DNA from 2 places in the Pseudoalteromonas sp. S1727 genome. Region 2 is predicted to be linked to the other one. Evidence: predicted binding sites of a transcription regulator. Region 2 holds the regulator's gene; the other holds the start of a gene.
What was found. The regulator LexA, encoded in region 2, represses DNA repair genes until DNA is damaged. The targets are predictions, from matches to a motif close to TACTGTATNNNNATACAGTA.
Positions count from the first base shown of each region.

Region 1: the regulator LexA is predicted to act here: its motif matches at 4,770-4,789, upstream of ruvC (crossover junction endodeoxyribonuclease RuvC).

Region 1 covers NZ_PNDT01000121.1:1,464-9,253, reverse strand. The annotation lists gene tolA (cell envelope integrity protein TolA) at 1-559, opposite strand, end outside; gene tolR (protein TolR) at 561-995, opposite strand; gene tolQ (protein TolQ) at 982-1,686, opposite strand; gene ruvB (Holliday junction branch migration DNA helicase RuvB) at 2,563-3,570, opposite strand; gene ruvA (Holliday junction branch migration protein RuvA) at 3,578-4,195, opposite strand; gene ruvC (crossover junction endodeoxyribonuclease RuvC) at 4,197-4,721, opposite strand; gene CWB85_RS20070 (ABC transporter permease) at 4,832-7,333, opposite strand; gene CWB85_RS20065 (ABC transporter ATP-binding protein) at 7,323-7,790, opposite strand, start outside.
Region 2 covers NZ_PNDT01000025.1:51,000-58,789, forward strand. The annotation lists gene coxB (cytochrome c oxidase subunit II) at 1-1,014, opposite strand, end outside; gene lexA (transcriptional repressor LexA) at 1,432-2,049, opposite strand; gene CWB85_RS08075 (hypothetical protein) at 2,123-2,908, opposite strand; gene CWB85_RS08080 (PaaI family thioesterase) at 3,029-3,472, shown strand; gene CWB85_RS08085 (hypothetical protein) at 3,469-3,849, opposite strand; gene CWB85_RS08090 (hypothetical protein) at 4,013-4,714, shown strand; gene CWB85_RS08095 (endonuclease) at 4,853-5,506, shown strand; gene hmpA (NO-inducible flavohemoprotein) at 5,544-6,725, opposite strand; gene CWB85_RS08105 (NnrS family protein) at 6,744-7,790, opposite strand, start outside.

The DNA of each region.
Region 1 (7,790 bases), on a different contig from region 2:
CTTCAGCAGCTTCTGCACGCTCTTTAGCTTCTTGCTCTTGACGCTTGCGCTCTGCTTCCGCCTTTTTAAGTGCTTCTTCTTCAGCTTTGCGTTTTTCAGCAGCCGCTTTCGCAGCGAGTTCAGCTTGCTCTTTTTGCTTTTCAGCTTGCTGTGCTTTTTCACGTTCTTTTTGCTCAATTTCGCGGGCTTTTTTCGCCTGCGCTTGTGCTTGTGCGGTTTCTTTCTCTTTCGCGCGACGCTCTTGCTCTAATTTTTTAATTCGTCTATCTTCTGCTTCACGTTGCTTACGAGCATCCGATGCACGGCGCTCTAAATCACGAATACGTTTATCTTCAGCACGTTTTTTATCATCTTCTTGACGTTTTAACTCAGCAATCTTTTGCTCAACCATTTTTTGGTCAACAGTCACCGCTGACACCGCGTTCTCAGCCTCAGGCATGGCAGTATTTAATGTTACTTCCATTACTGAAGGTGCTGAAGTATGAAAATTTGCAGTGCCAATTAGCACGCCTATAATCGCAAGGTGCAACAACACTGACTTTACTACTGAAGCACCCATACTATTTTTTATTCCCTTCAAATGATTCAGTCATTAAACCTACCGAAGGTACGCCTGCGTTTTTCAAAAAGTCCATTAGTAACAATACCTCTTGGTACGATACTTTGCCTGATCCTTTGATCATTACTGGCGTTTCTGGATTTTTCATTAATTGTAATTTGATCACTGCAGCGACATCTAAAGCTTCCATTGGCTCCTCAGGATCAGTACCAATGCTTACATAGTACTTACCTTGCGAATCAATAGAGGCAATAATTGGCGGTGTATCTTTAGTATCAACTAAATCTGATTCTTCCATTTTTGGTAAATCAACTTTAACACCGTGAGTGATCAAAGGCGCTGTTGCCATAAAGATGATCAATAATACCAACATTACATCTATATAAGGAACTACGTTTATCTCTGCAACAGGACGACGTTTCTTACGCTGATACATTCGCTTTTGCCTCTATTTGTGTAGCTGCTTGACGGTGTAAAATATTCGCGAACTCTTCCATAAAGTTAATGTAGTGAGATTCAAGTTTTTCAACTTTGTTAGCAAAGCGGTTATAGGCAATTACAGCTGGGATTGCTGCAAATAGACCCATTGCTGTAGCTATCAACGCCTCGGCAATGCCTGGTGCTACCATCTGTAAGGTTGCTTGCTTAACTTCACCCAGCGCGATAAAGGCATTCATTATGCCCCACACAGTACCAAATAAACCAATATAAGGGCTAATAGAGCCAACCGTTGCCAAAAACGATAAGCTTGATTCTAGTTTTTCAATTTCACGAGATAAAGCCACACGCATTGAGCGGTGTGTACCTTCCATTACAATACTGGCACTTTGAAACGATGTTTTTTTATGACGTGCAAATTCTTTAAAGCCAGCAATAAACAATGCTTCTATACCACTTGAATTACCACTGCGTGACGATATTTCGTTGTAAAGTTTACTTAAATCGATGCCAGACCAAAACTTTTGTTCAAAACGTTTTGCTTGTGTTAACGCATCAGAAATAGCTTTCTTACGTTGAAAAATTATTGCCCATGACATGACTGACATTGCAACGAGTGCCAACATTACCAACTGCACAAGAAAACTTGCTTCTAGAATTAAATCTAAAAAATTAAGCCCTGAACCCACATTAAACTCCTAATAAGATTTCTTGTAAAAATACCATTTCTTTATACGCTAGCTATCAGACCAACAGGTTGGCCTAAAGTTGCAACTAGTGTATCTATTCAGCTCGTTACTGACAACGCTATTGCTGTGAATTAGCAACAAAAAACGTTGAAAAGCAGGTCTGCAACTTTTTATTTAGCTAAATCAGCCAACGCAATTCAAGCTCTATTTCCAACGACCTAGATAAATATTCTGGCACGGTGCGTATTTATCAACAAAAACTCTATAAAACACTGCGTTTATTCACTATGTGTGCATAACCACGCAAAAGCACCATTTAAAGTTTAAAACAGGACAGTTTAACTAATCCGTTTAAAAACCAACCAACCAAATAAAGTTTCATAAATTCAACAAACTAATAACTTTCTGTGAATTTTATGAACACAAATAAAGAAAACAAAAAAGTCTAGCTATTAGTTTTTTTTATCTGAAAATTAAATTTTTCTAGTTTGAACAAAAAACAACTATTGCGTATTATTCCCCCATACCGAGCTAGCGCAGTAATGAATACTTCATGAAGCCCAGTTCTTTGCAATATGAATCTGATTTTTCGTATTGCTAAGCTTAAAGTCCTCTTGATAAAACTTGATGAGTTTAAGCTGTGTTCCCTAGATTACTTCCTTCAACTTGTTGTTTGCCCGCATCTTTATGCGGGCTTTTTTTTGCCCTAAATAAAAGCTAAGCGCCGCGCTATGTGGGATACAATATCGTTTACAAACTTAACAGCATGTGAATTATATTTGTTACAACAACTAAATACCTATGTACATAGGCTAAGCGGTTAAAAAGACAACTATAGGTGGCTATACATGCGCGTATAACCACTGGAAGTGAGATTTACTGTTGCTTTGCTAATAAGCCAAAGTGATGGTAAGCGTTATCAGACACAATCCGCCCGCGTGGAGTTCGCTGTATGAAACCTTGCTGGATCAAGTATGGTTCAATCACATCTTCGATGGTTTCTTTTTCTTCACCGATGGCGGCTGCTAAGTTATCTAAGCCTACAGGGCCACCCATAAATTTTTCTATGATGGCAAGCAAGTATTTACGATCCATGTAGTCAAAACCACTTTTATCAACATCAATCATGTTCAGCGCCTGCTCTGCTACTTCAGCATTAACAGTTCCATCTGATTTTACTTGCGTGTAATCACGTACTCGACGCAATAATCGATTTGCAATACGCGGAGTGCCACGAGAGCGTTTCGCTATTTCAGCTGCGCCATCATCACACATTTGTAAATTTAAATAATGTGCTGAACGCCCTACTATGGTTGAGAGATCAGCAACAGAATAAAATTCTAAGCGCTGCACAATACCAAAGCGATCTCTCAGCGGTGATGTTAACGAGCCTGCCCGCGTAGTGGCGCCAATGAGTGTAAAGGCAGGTAAATCAAGCTTGATTGACCGTGCTGCAGGGCCTTCACCAATCATTAAATCAAGTTGGTAATCTTCCATGGCAGGATATAAAATCTCTTCAACTTGAGGACTAAGTCTGTGTATTTCATCTATAAACAGTACATCACCTTCTTCAAGATTGGTAAGTAGCGCGGCTAAGTCCCCTGCTTTTTCAAGTACCGGGCCTGATGTGGTTTTAATACTGACATTCAGCTCGTTCGCAACAATATTCGCCAAGGTGGTTTTACCTAACCCTGGAGGGCCAAATATTAATAAATGATCGAGTGCTTCACCACGGGTTCGAGCCGCCTCTATAAATATTTCCATTTGCTGTTTAACATGGGGCTGACCTGTGTAATCGGCTAATAGTTTTGGCCGTATAGCGCGATCAACAACATCTTCATTACTTTGTTCTGTCGCATCAATTAAACGATCCGCTTCAATCATGGTTTACTCACAACATTGATTTTAAAGATTCTTTAATAAGAACCTCTGTAGACATATCAGGTTTGGCTACTGATTTTACTGTTTTTTGTGCTTGCGCCAATTTATAACCCAACGACACTAAGGCCGAAACCGCGTCATCTGCCGCATTATTTGCGATCAACGTATCGGCAGCAGGCTCTATCACCGCATTATCACTAAATGGCGTGAATAAGTCATTACCCCAATCTTTCAATCGATCTTTCATTTCCAGTACTAAGCGCTCAGCGGTTTTTTTGCCAACTCCAGGGAGCTTAACTAAGCTTGTGGCATCTTCATTATTCACGCAGTTCACAAATTGTTTAGCAGACATACCAGACAAAATCGCTAAACCGAGTTTAGGCCCTACGCCGTTCGCTTTTAATAACTCTCTAAATAATGCGCGTTCAGTTTTATTATTAAAACCAAACAATAATTGTGCGTCTTCTCTCACTACAAAATGCGTATATACAATGGCCTGCTCGCCAATATTAGGCAGATCATAAAAGCAGGTCATTGGCATATTTACTTCATAACCCACTCCACTTACTTCAAGTAAGATTTCTGGCGGTTGTTTTTCGACTAAAATGCCATTTAAGCGACCTATCATGTTATTTCCTTAATCGTCCTCTAACGGTTTTACTGGCACTGCCCGCTAGTTTTATTAAATTTTGATCTGAATGAGCATGGCATATTGCAATTGCCAATGCATCGGCGGCGTCTGCTTGCGGGGTACTGGGCAATTTTAAAATATTTTTAACCATGTGCTGTACTTGGCTTTTATCGGCACCACCATTACCCACTACGGCTTGTTTTATTTGCCGCGCAGAATACTCAAAAACGGGCAGTTCTGCGATAGCTGCGCCTACTATTGCCGCACCACGGGCTTGCCCCAGTTTTAATGCTGAATCTGGGTTATGCGCCATAAACACTTTTTCGATAGCGAAGTGATCCGGCGAAAATTGCTCAATCAGTTGACTAACACCTTGGTAAATCATTTTTAATCGAATGGGAAAATCATGATCAGCCAATTTAATACAGCCACTACCTAAATAAGTAAATTTAGCCCCTTGATGGGCAATTACCCCATAACCGGTTAAACGTGAGCCAGGATCAATCCCTAAAATAATAGCCAATACGTGCCCAATCAGTATAAATAATTAATTGCAGTAATAATGCCAGAGCACTGTATAAATTACCAGTGCAAAAAAGCCCGTAAAAACGGGCTTGTTCAATTGCTAACCTGTTAGGCTAAAGAGCGCAGCAAACCTTGAGTATTTTTACGCATGGTTCGGGCTATCATGAAGTAACCTAGAGATGCTACAAACATGCCCCCTACTATTGGCCCAATTAACCAAATATGTGGGTGCAGCTTACCGGCTAAATCGAACATCTCACGTTGCACGATTAATAAGGCAACATCGCTAACCAACGCAGCTACGAAGCCTGCCGCGCTGCCGAGTAATAAAAATTCATACAAGGTCGCATTTTTTATTAACCGTCCTTTTGCCCCTAAGGTACGCAATATAACAATTTCTTGCATCCGCTCACCCAAGCTTGCTTGTACTTGTGAGATCAATACTAAGCCGCCGCACAACACCACAATCGCCAATACAAAACCAATTGCTAGGGATACTTGCGAAATAGTTGAGCGTATTTGAGTGACAAAACTATCTACGTCGATGGCGTTGATGGTTGGGTAACTACGTAATAATTGACTAAAGTCGCGTTTTTGCTCGGCATTAATTCGTACCGATGAAATATAGGTTGCCGGAAAATCCGCTAAAACATCAGGACTTAAAATAATAAAGAAGTTAGGCTTTAGTGTTGCCCAATTCACTTTACGAACACTGGTAATTTTGGCATCAAACGACTGTGCACCGATTAAAAAGGTCAAGGTATCACCAAGTTTTACATCTAAGCGCTCAAGCATAGACTCTTCTATTGACGCCTCCGCGGTCGCGTTATCAGCAAACCACTTACCATCAATGATCTCATTTTGTGCAGGCGCTTGCTCAAGCCAAGTAAGATTAAGCTCGCGACCTATACCTGAGCGGGCTTCTTCGTCTTTCTTTTCGTTATCTTGTAATGACACTTCACGGGCAACCAGTTCGCCATTCACTGCGTTTACACGCCCTCGCACAGTTGGATAAAAGTCAGACACCTGAATGTTCTTTTGTTCTAAAAACGCATTAACATCTGGTAATTCTGTTTCAGTGATATTAACCAAAAAGGCATTTGGCGCGTCGCTAGGTAGTTGCGACTGCCAATCCGCGATCATATCGTTTTTAAGTACCACTAAAAATAACAGCAGTTTTATAGCAAGTGAAAAACTGATCAACTGCACCGCATTGGCATTGGCACGTTTTTGAATAGAGGCAATCGCAAGTGACCAGCTACTACCTGGACGCAGGCCTAACTTACGACCACCACCGAAGATCAACCGCGAGAGCAAAAATAAGATAGCGATTAAAATCAACGTTGATACAAATAAAATAGCGGTGATTTTTAAGTTATTACTAAATAGCCACATAAGTAAAAATACCGTCACAGCCGACATGCCTAAATGCACTTTACTCACTAACAACTTATCGCCCAAGTTACGGCGTAATACTCTAAGCGGTGGAATATCAAATAAGTCTAATAACGGTTTGATTGAAAACATCACGGCACATATTACACCGGTGCTGATCGCGACAAACCAAGGTTTTAAACCCGCCGCAGGCAAAGTGTTATTCATTGATTTTGCCAAATAGCCAGTGGCAATTTCTTGTAAGCCATAACCAATTGCTAAACCAAGGATCACCGATAAACCACACACTAAAGATAAGTGCAGTAAGTAGATTTTGCGGATCATCGCGCGGCTACCGCCGAGCGTTTTCATCATCGCAACAGGGTCATATTGGCGCTCACAATAACGTTTAGCCGACACCGCAATGGCCACTGCCGCTAAAATAATCCCTAATAACCCCGCGAGTAATAAAAAACTTTCAGCGCGGTTTAAGCTATTAGCAATAGGCGATTGTCTGTCTTTTACTCCATACCATTGCTGGTTTTCTTTTATTTGTGGCTTTAGCCACCCATAAAAGTCGCTAATATCACCTTCATCGCCGCTGTACAATTGACGGTAAAAAACACGGCTGCCAGGTTGAATAACTTCAGTTTTTTCTACGTCTTGATTGTTTAACAACACACGACGACTGCTCGAAAAAATATTAAATGGCGCATCCGGCTCTTCAACTAGCACTTTTTCGATATTAAATTGTGCAGCCCCTAGCTCAACGGTATCACCCACTTTTACATTTAACGCATAAAATACCGATTCACTGAACCACACATTACCCACCGATGGTCCCTGCGTAGCAACTTCTATCTCACCAGTTAAACTACTTTTGACTTTAAGCTCACCTTTTAGGGGGTAATGCTCCGATACTGCCTTCACTGAGCTTAATTGCATTTCATCATTAGCAAATAACATAGTATCAAAGTAAGTTAACTGCGCGGTTTGCAAATTATACTCGCTGGCTTTCGTTAAATACTCATCGGGTAGCACATGATTACTTGCCAACACACGATCAGCAGCAATAAAGGCACTGCTTTTTTGCGCAATGCTTTGCCCTATTCGGTCAGTTACCATAGAAAGTGTTAATACCGTCAATACCGCCAGCGATATTGCCGCACAGATCACCGTGAGTTCACCACGGCGAAACTCACGACTAAATAATTTTAACGCTAATTTAGCCCACATTCGCCACAGCCTCATTGGTATTTTTAACTAATTGCCCCGCTTCAATTTGCAAAACATGCTGACATTTCGTAGCCAGCGCTTCGTCATGGGTGACTAACACTAAGGTAGTGCCGTGCATTTTATTAAGGTCGAATAACAATGATTCTATTAATTTACCATTTTTGCTATCAAGGTTAGCGGACGGCTCATCTGCGAATAATATTTTGGGCGTGCCAATAAATGCTCGAGCAATAGCAACACGTTGTTGCTCGCCACCAGAGAGTTGCGATGGGTAATGCTCAACACGATGACTCAAGCCCACTTTTTCAAGTAACTCAAGTGCCTGCTGTTTGGCATTTTTTTCGCCTGCAAGCTCAGCAGGTAGCATTACGTTTTCAAGTGCGGTTAAACTCTGCACTAACATGAAAGATTGAAATACAAAACCCACTTTAGCTGCTCTGAGTGCTGCACGTGCTTC
Region 2 (7,790 bases):
CTTAGCAAATGCTTGCATCGCAGTACCTGGGCGGCCATGTAGTACGACATCAATATGATCTTTAATATCACCAAGCACCACCGGATTGCCTTTCAGCGCAGGAAACACTCCTGGCAGCCCCATACCTGTTGGTTGATGGCATGCTGCACAACTGGCCATGTAAACTTGTTCACCCAACGTCATTAACTCTTCTTTAGGTAATGTTTGATCGAGTAATGCCGCATCCGCAGCAGCTGCTTTTTGCTTAGCTTGTTTAGCATCAGCCAGCCATGTCGCAAATTCTTGCTCAGATTTAGCTTCCACCACCACGGGCATAAAACCGTGGTCTTTGCCGCACAACTCAGCGCATTGCCCGCGATAAATGCCCTGTTCATTTATTTTCGTCCACGTTTCATTGATAAAACCCGGGTTGGCATCTTTTTTAACCGCAAAATCAGGGACCCACCACGAGTGGATCACATCATCGGAGGTCATCAAAAAGCGTATTTTTTTATTGATTGGCAAGACTAAAGGTTTGTCTACCTCTAGAAGGTAGGTGTTAGTTTTATCCGCTTGATTGGTTATTTGTTCTTGTGGAGTTGATAGGATAGAGTAAAAAGCAACACCTTCGCCCATGTACTCATAATGCCATTTCCATTGTGACCCTGTAATTTTAATCGTTAAATCAGCTTTACTTGCATCCTCCATCGCAATCAACGTTTTAGTCGCAGGCACAGCCATCGCGATGAGAATAACAAATGGAATAGCAGTCCAAAGTATTTCAACTTTAGTACTTTCATGGAATTGGGCTGGAATAGCCCCTTTTGATTTACGATGATGTATTAACGCCCAAAACATAACGGCAAATACAATCACCCCAATCACACAACAAATTATAAATATAGTCATGTGTAGTTGATAAACATTATTACTTATATCGGTTACACCTTCGCGCATATTAAATTGGCTATTCGCCAACAATTGCTGCGGAAGCATAAGTAATATAAGCCACAAGGTAGCGCTCAGTTTACCCATGTGACGGCTCCTTTTGATGCTATTGCAAGACGCAAAGCGAAAAGGCGGCACTACTTTATTTCACGCCAATTCGTTATTTTTTTATTGTAACTGGTGATCAAACCTGCTTCAGAAAGTGCTTTTACTACAGAAACTCGCAACTTTTAAAGACAGTTGTTAACACAGTGTATTAACCAATTAGTTAAAAAACGAACAATTAGCAAGTTTTAGGGGCAATAAATTTCTCTTTTGGTGCATAAATAACAACTAAAAATCAGCGCGTTATTTTCTAATGGAGGGGATGTAGCAGTAGCCAAAAAGTAACCTAAAGTAGAGCTGGCAAGGGCTTGGGAAGCGTAGCTAAGTATTAAATTTAACCACTAAAGAAGTAAAAAAAATTCAAAGCACCAAACTTCACCAATTTGGTGCGCAATAGGTTTACATCCAGTCAGCGTTACGGATCACGCCAACTGCCAGCCCTTCAATATTGAAAGATTCATGCTCCAAATCCACTTCAATTGGTGCAAATTCATCATTTTCAGCATGTAAGAAAACTTTTTTACCTGCTTTTTCAAGGCGCTTCACTGTTACATCATCATCAACACGAGCAACGACCACTTGGCCATTTTCAGCAACTTGAGTGCTATGTACTGCCAGTAAATCACCATCCATAATACCAATGTCTTTCATACTCATGCCTTGCACTCGTAATAAAAAGTCGGCAGCAGGTTTAAATAATAATGGGTCAACTTGGCAGTGACTCTCAACATGCTGCTCTGCCAAAATTGGCTCACCAGCAGCGACGCGGCCAATCAGCGGCAAACCTAGCTGCTCAGGCTCATCTTCCTCAACTAATTGAATACCACGGCTAGCGCCGGGCTTCATTTTTATAACACCTTTTTTAGCCAGTGCTTTTAGATGCTCTTCAGCTGCATTGGCGCTTTTAAAGCCTAACGTTTGCGCAATCTCAGCACGGGTTGGCGGCATACCGGTATCTTTAATAAATACTTTAATAAGTTCGAGAATTTGAGCTTGGCGATTCGTTAATGGGCGCATACAACTGGTTTTCCATACAGTACATTTAACTGTGAGTATATACAGTTATCTGAAAATCGCAAATATAAATTGACTATAAACGCGCCGTTAATAATAAGCTTACGCTATTTAAATCACTCTCAGAATCTAACGCCGAGCCAAGGCCAAACTTTAATGCTATATGCTGATTAAACCAATAGTGTGTTTGTAACTCATAGTTGTCACTAAGATGCTTTTCATTGCGTATATTAGCAATTAACCCCACTGACCAAGCCTGATTAACATAGTAAACAGCTTTACCTCGTACATATTTATAACGCCCTGCTAATTGTTTTAATTCTAAATCCCAACCTTGATTTTTATTGATATCTGTCCAGCGTACATAGGGCGCATATGTCCACTCTACTGCAACATTCTTAACCTCTTGCCGCCAATTGCTTTCAACACGACTGTAATAAGCGTTAAAACCAAGTTGTAGCTGCTCATTCATCTGCTTGCCAAGTGCAGCACTGACTAAGTAAGCTGTATCTTGCCAATCCTTGTTATCATCGGAGATTCTTTGCAGACTGCCCTGCATAACTAACCCCTCGGGGCCATACACTGCTGCATCTGTATTTAAATAACTAAAATCACCGTTCGAAAACCCACCAAAAGCATAGTTATTGACTCTATTTAAGTCGGCTTTAAGATCATATGGCCCAGTTAGAGGCTCTAGATCTTCAGCAAAATAACGATAACGCGCTCCTAAAAATGACTCATCAAAACCGGCGAGGTCGGTAACACCCAAATCAAGCTGATGCTGTGTAGCAGCTATAGCTGGCGCCTGAGTAAGCACATTTACACACAATAATGCACCGAGTCCAAGTCCTCCTAACTTCATGCTTTAAACCTATTAACAAATACACAATAAAGGTACATTTTAACTATTTTTATGATCTTAACTGTAGAAAAATGTTTAAAAGTGTAGACTGAAAACTCACTAATTTAATGAGGCAGATTTATGAGTATTTGGTATCAACCGATCACCCTAGCGCAGTGCAAAGCATTAGATGAAGGCATTAATGGCCAAGGCACGTTAATGAAAACTATGGGGATTGAAATTAGTGAAATTGGCGATGATTATTTAGCCGCTACAATGCCTGCAATTCCAGCTCATCACAATCCTATGGGCATGGTACATGGCGGAGCAAATGTGGTGCTTGCAGAAACCGTAGCTAGCTACGCTGCAAACTTTGTAGTTGATTTTACGAAGTTTTATTGTGTTGGCCAAGAGATCAACGCTAATCACTTAAAAGCATCGCGTAATGGCACATTAACGGCAATTGCAAAACCGCTGCATTTAGGCAAACGAACATCGGTATGGGAAGTAAAAATCACCAATAGTCGTGGCGAATTATGCTGCGTATCAAGAATGACCGCAGCAGTTGTAGTGCGTAAAGGCTAGCTTGCCAGCGGATAAATCGTAATTTCAATTCCTGCACCAATCGCAGAGATACGCAATAATGTATCGGCACTGAGCGCTTGATTAAAACATTTTGGCGAAGTGCCTGATTCAAAGCCAATATCAAAGGTACGTCTTGAGCATGATAACCACTGTTTTAATGCATTACGCGAGCACGACTCAATCAACTCACATAAATGGTTAATTGCTTTATCTGGCGAGGTAACATCTTCTTTAGACTCAATACGTGCAAGTTGACGGTACTCATCTTTATCATAATGCAAAACCACAGCACTCTTTTTTAAGTCAGCAACTAGCAAACTAATATCTTGCTTTGATTCCAGCTCTAGATCTACATTTAAAAATTGAATTTCCGACATTGTTTCATTTTTACCCTGCGTTAATAACAACGCAAACTTTAACCCAATTTTACATTTATACCAAATCAACAGTGGATTTTATTATCTGCGACAATTTGCCACATTGGCAAACTCACTATAATTTATACAATAGCGCACTAATAATAACAAACAGGCTGAAGTAATGAATAAACGCATTTTTAAACATGCGCGCAAACTCCACAAATGGTTAGGTTACTTATTGGCATTACAAATTTTTGCATGGTTGCTTGGTGGTTTAGTGATGAGCGCCATCCCTCTTGAGAAAGTACACGGAAAGCACTTAGCTGCACGTCAATTAGATAACCCATTTACTCAAGCTGATTACCCTGCATCGCTAGATAACATTGTGTCCCAAGTACTTCGACCACAGCAAATAACTTATGAGCACTTTTTAACAACACCAATCATTACAGTGCATGGCCAAAGTGGTGATTACAGCTTTAATGGACTTACTGGGCGCCCTTTTGTTGCTCCAACACAATCACAAATTATCGCCAATGCGAAAGCGCATCTACTAATAGATGCGCAAGCCAGCCAAGCAGTTAAGCTATCAACCGGCCCAAGAGAAGTAGGTTATAAAAAGAATATTTGGCAAGTCACTTTTGACGACAGTTTCAGTACCACATTATATTTACACGCAGATAGTGGCAAAGTTATTACCGTTCGCAGCACAATTTGGCGAATCTTTGATTTTTTCTGGATGCTGCATATTATGGATTATGATGAGCGTGAAGACTTTAACAACCCTCTACTGATCAGCTTTTCAGCCACCAGTGTATTATTTTGTATAACTGGTATTATTTTATTATTGCAAAATATCCGCTTGCGCCGCCGCACTCGTTAAACATAAGCGCGAGGTATTTCAATTTTCCTCGCGCTATTTATCATTGTATTTTAATCAACATACTCCGTTCACCTGATTTACCTATTTGAATGATCACTCTAAAATAGTGCTTCCTGTAGTTCACTAAAGTGATTGGATATGTCGCATTTTCTGCTTGCGCTAGTTTTGGCTTGCCTTAGTTTTAACCTCTACGCTGAACAATTTACTCGCTTTGCAAGTGCCAAAAAACACCTTATAAAAACCTTACCAGAAAACGCCACTAGCCTTTACTGTGGTTGTGATATAAAACGCCAAGGCAAAAAACTAGTACCCGATCCAACTGCATGTGGCTATGTGCCTCGCAACGCAGTCACTCGCTCAGGTAAACCAAATGCACGTGCTACTCGTATTGAATGGGAGCACATTGTTCCAGCGTGGGAATTTGGTCACCAGCTACAATGTTGGCAAAATGGCGGCCGAAAAAATTGTATTAAAACCAGTGCTCAATTTCGTAAAATGGAAGCAGATATAAATAACCTCGCACCGGCAATTGGCGAGATAAACGCCGACCGCTCTAATTATCGCTTTGGCATGATCACCGGGGATGCCAATCAATATGGTCGCTGCCAAGTAAAAGTCGACTTTAAACAAAGAGTAGTAGAGCCACCATTTTATGCACGAAAGCGCATCGCAGATGCCTACTTTTATATGCAAAAAACCTATGGTTTAAAAATATCCGACAAACAGCAAAAGTTGTTTAATACTTGGCAAAATCAAGCTTTAGCAGCACAACAAAGCAATAAAGCACTCTAAGAGAAAGGCGCTATTAGCGCCTTGAAGTTTTGATTAATCAAATATCTTGATGTGGGCCAAACACTTCGTAATGGATACGTGCCGCATCAACATCAAGCGCGAGTAACTGCTGTTTAATTGCCGCCATAAACCCCGTTGGGCCACAGATATAGAAATCCCCTTCTCCTAGCGGTAGCTGCTTAGCAACAGCGCTGACATTCATCAACCCAGTAAATTCTGCCTCCTCGCCACCTTGATTAAACCAAGTGTAGTGATTTAACCGAGTATGCGCCGCGGCTTGCTCCACAAGAAATTGACTAAATGAATGTTGCTGGGTATTTTCACACGCATGTAAATAAGTGACCGCTTGATTCGATGTATCACTTAATAATGTTTGTAGCATTGCCAGCATCGGTGTTTGACCAACGCCCGCAGAAATTAGTACCACAGGTTTATTATTTGCCCGCAAAAAGAAGTCACCAGCCGGTGGATAAAGCTCCACCACACTGCCCTCATCAAGTGAATGCAAGTAATTAGATACAATCCCCGCTGCTGGCACTAACTCTTTTTTCACGCTAATGCGGTAATTTTCACCATTACTTTGCTGAGAAATAGAGTATTGACGTATCTCACTATACTGCGCATAAGTGGGCTTCACTTTAATGCCTAAATACTGCCCTGGCTTATGGGTTATTACCGCTTTACCATCAACCGGTACTAACGTAAAACTGGTTACTAACTCTGATTCTGCTTGTTTCTTCGCAATGATAAACTGACGTGTGCCTGACCAGCCACCGTGATTATTTTTACTATGCGCGTATAGTGCGGCTTCCTCAGTGATACAAATATCAGCCAGTAATGCATACGCTTCACGCCACGCATATTCAACTTCAGGTGTAAATTGCGCTGGGATCAATTCTTTTAACGTGCCAATTAAATGCCCGCCAACAATCGGATAATGCTCAGGCAATATATGCATACTGGCATGCTTATGATTAATACGTGCTAGTGCTTCTTTTAACACGGCCAGATTATCAATATTTTGCGCATACGCTGCCAATGCATTAAACAATGCAAATTGCTGACGGCCACTGCGTTGATTCGCCATATTAAAAATATCTTGCAGCTCAGGATTATGGCTAAACATGCGATTATAAAAATGCTCAGTAACGACCGTGCCCGCCTCTGCCAATAAAGGCACGGTGCTTTTAACTATTGCAATGGTTTTATCAGATAACATACGACTTCCTAACATCAATTAACCACGACGCCCATCAACACGACGCCGCGTTAAGATAGGAATACAATGGATCAAGAACAATAAAAATGCCACCAGCCACAACACAGCGCTAAGCTGCCACGCTATATGTGGCCCAATAACAAAGGGTAATAACGAACGAACAATCGCTGCAACAAGCACTAAAGCAAACGCCACAGCCATAAAATGTGGGATAGTTAAAGGACGCCCAGTATGACCATGCGATACGCGAGTCATCATGGCTAGAATCATCATGCCAATCGTACCTATGGTGATCATGTGTAATGCATCTTTAAATAAGATCACAGGGCTATAAAAACTCAGTGCAACCAACACCAAACCAACCCCAAGCGCTAGATACGAAAAGTGCAACGACCAGAGTAACGGCACTTTGAGCATTTTATTATTCCACCACAACAATGAGCGACTTAAATGCAATACAGCAACAGCGGCCAATGCCCAACCGGGATTAACACTCGGTATAAATAACTGGCTGATAAAATAAAGCGCAACAGCAAATAACGAGCTGTAAAGCAGCACTTTATCTAAACGCCCAGTACGCACTTGCTCAGCTAAGCCCAAACCGCGAGCGGTAAAAAAGGGCAGCACTCGCCCCGCAACCACACCTACCAGCAACGTCATAACCAACACGGCGGTATCAACAACAGCAAGTGCCAACAGCATGCTCTGCTCGATAGCCAACCATAAGTAGATAATATTTAACGCACACAAGGCGCTTAAAATCGGCAAAAATTGATAGTTATTTTTGTTATTTGCTTTAAGCAACATGTTAGCCAGCGCCGTAATTGCTGCTAACCACCACAGTAATTGCAGTAATAACACCGCATACAAATTAACGTTTTCAATACCAGTACCGGTAATAAAAAACGCAGCTCTGGCTGCCAGCCACACTAGGGTTAGTAGCATCAATTTACTCCCGCTGATACTCGCAACCCCGGTCCAGGTTTGTGCTGCGGTTAACAAAAACCCCACCGCAACAGCACCTGCAAAACCAAACATCATTTCGTGAGCATGCCAGAGCGTGGC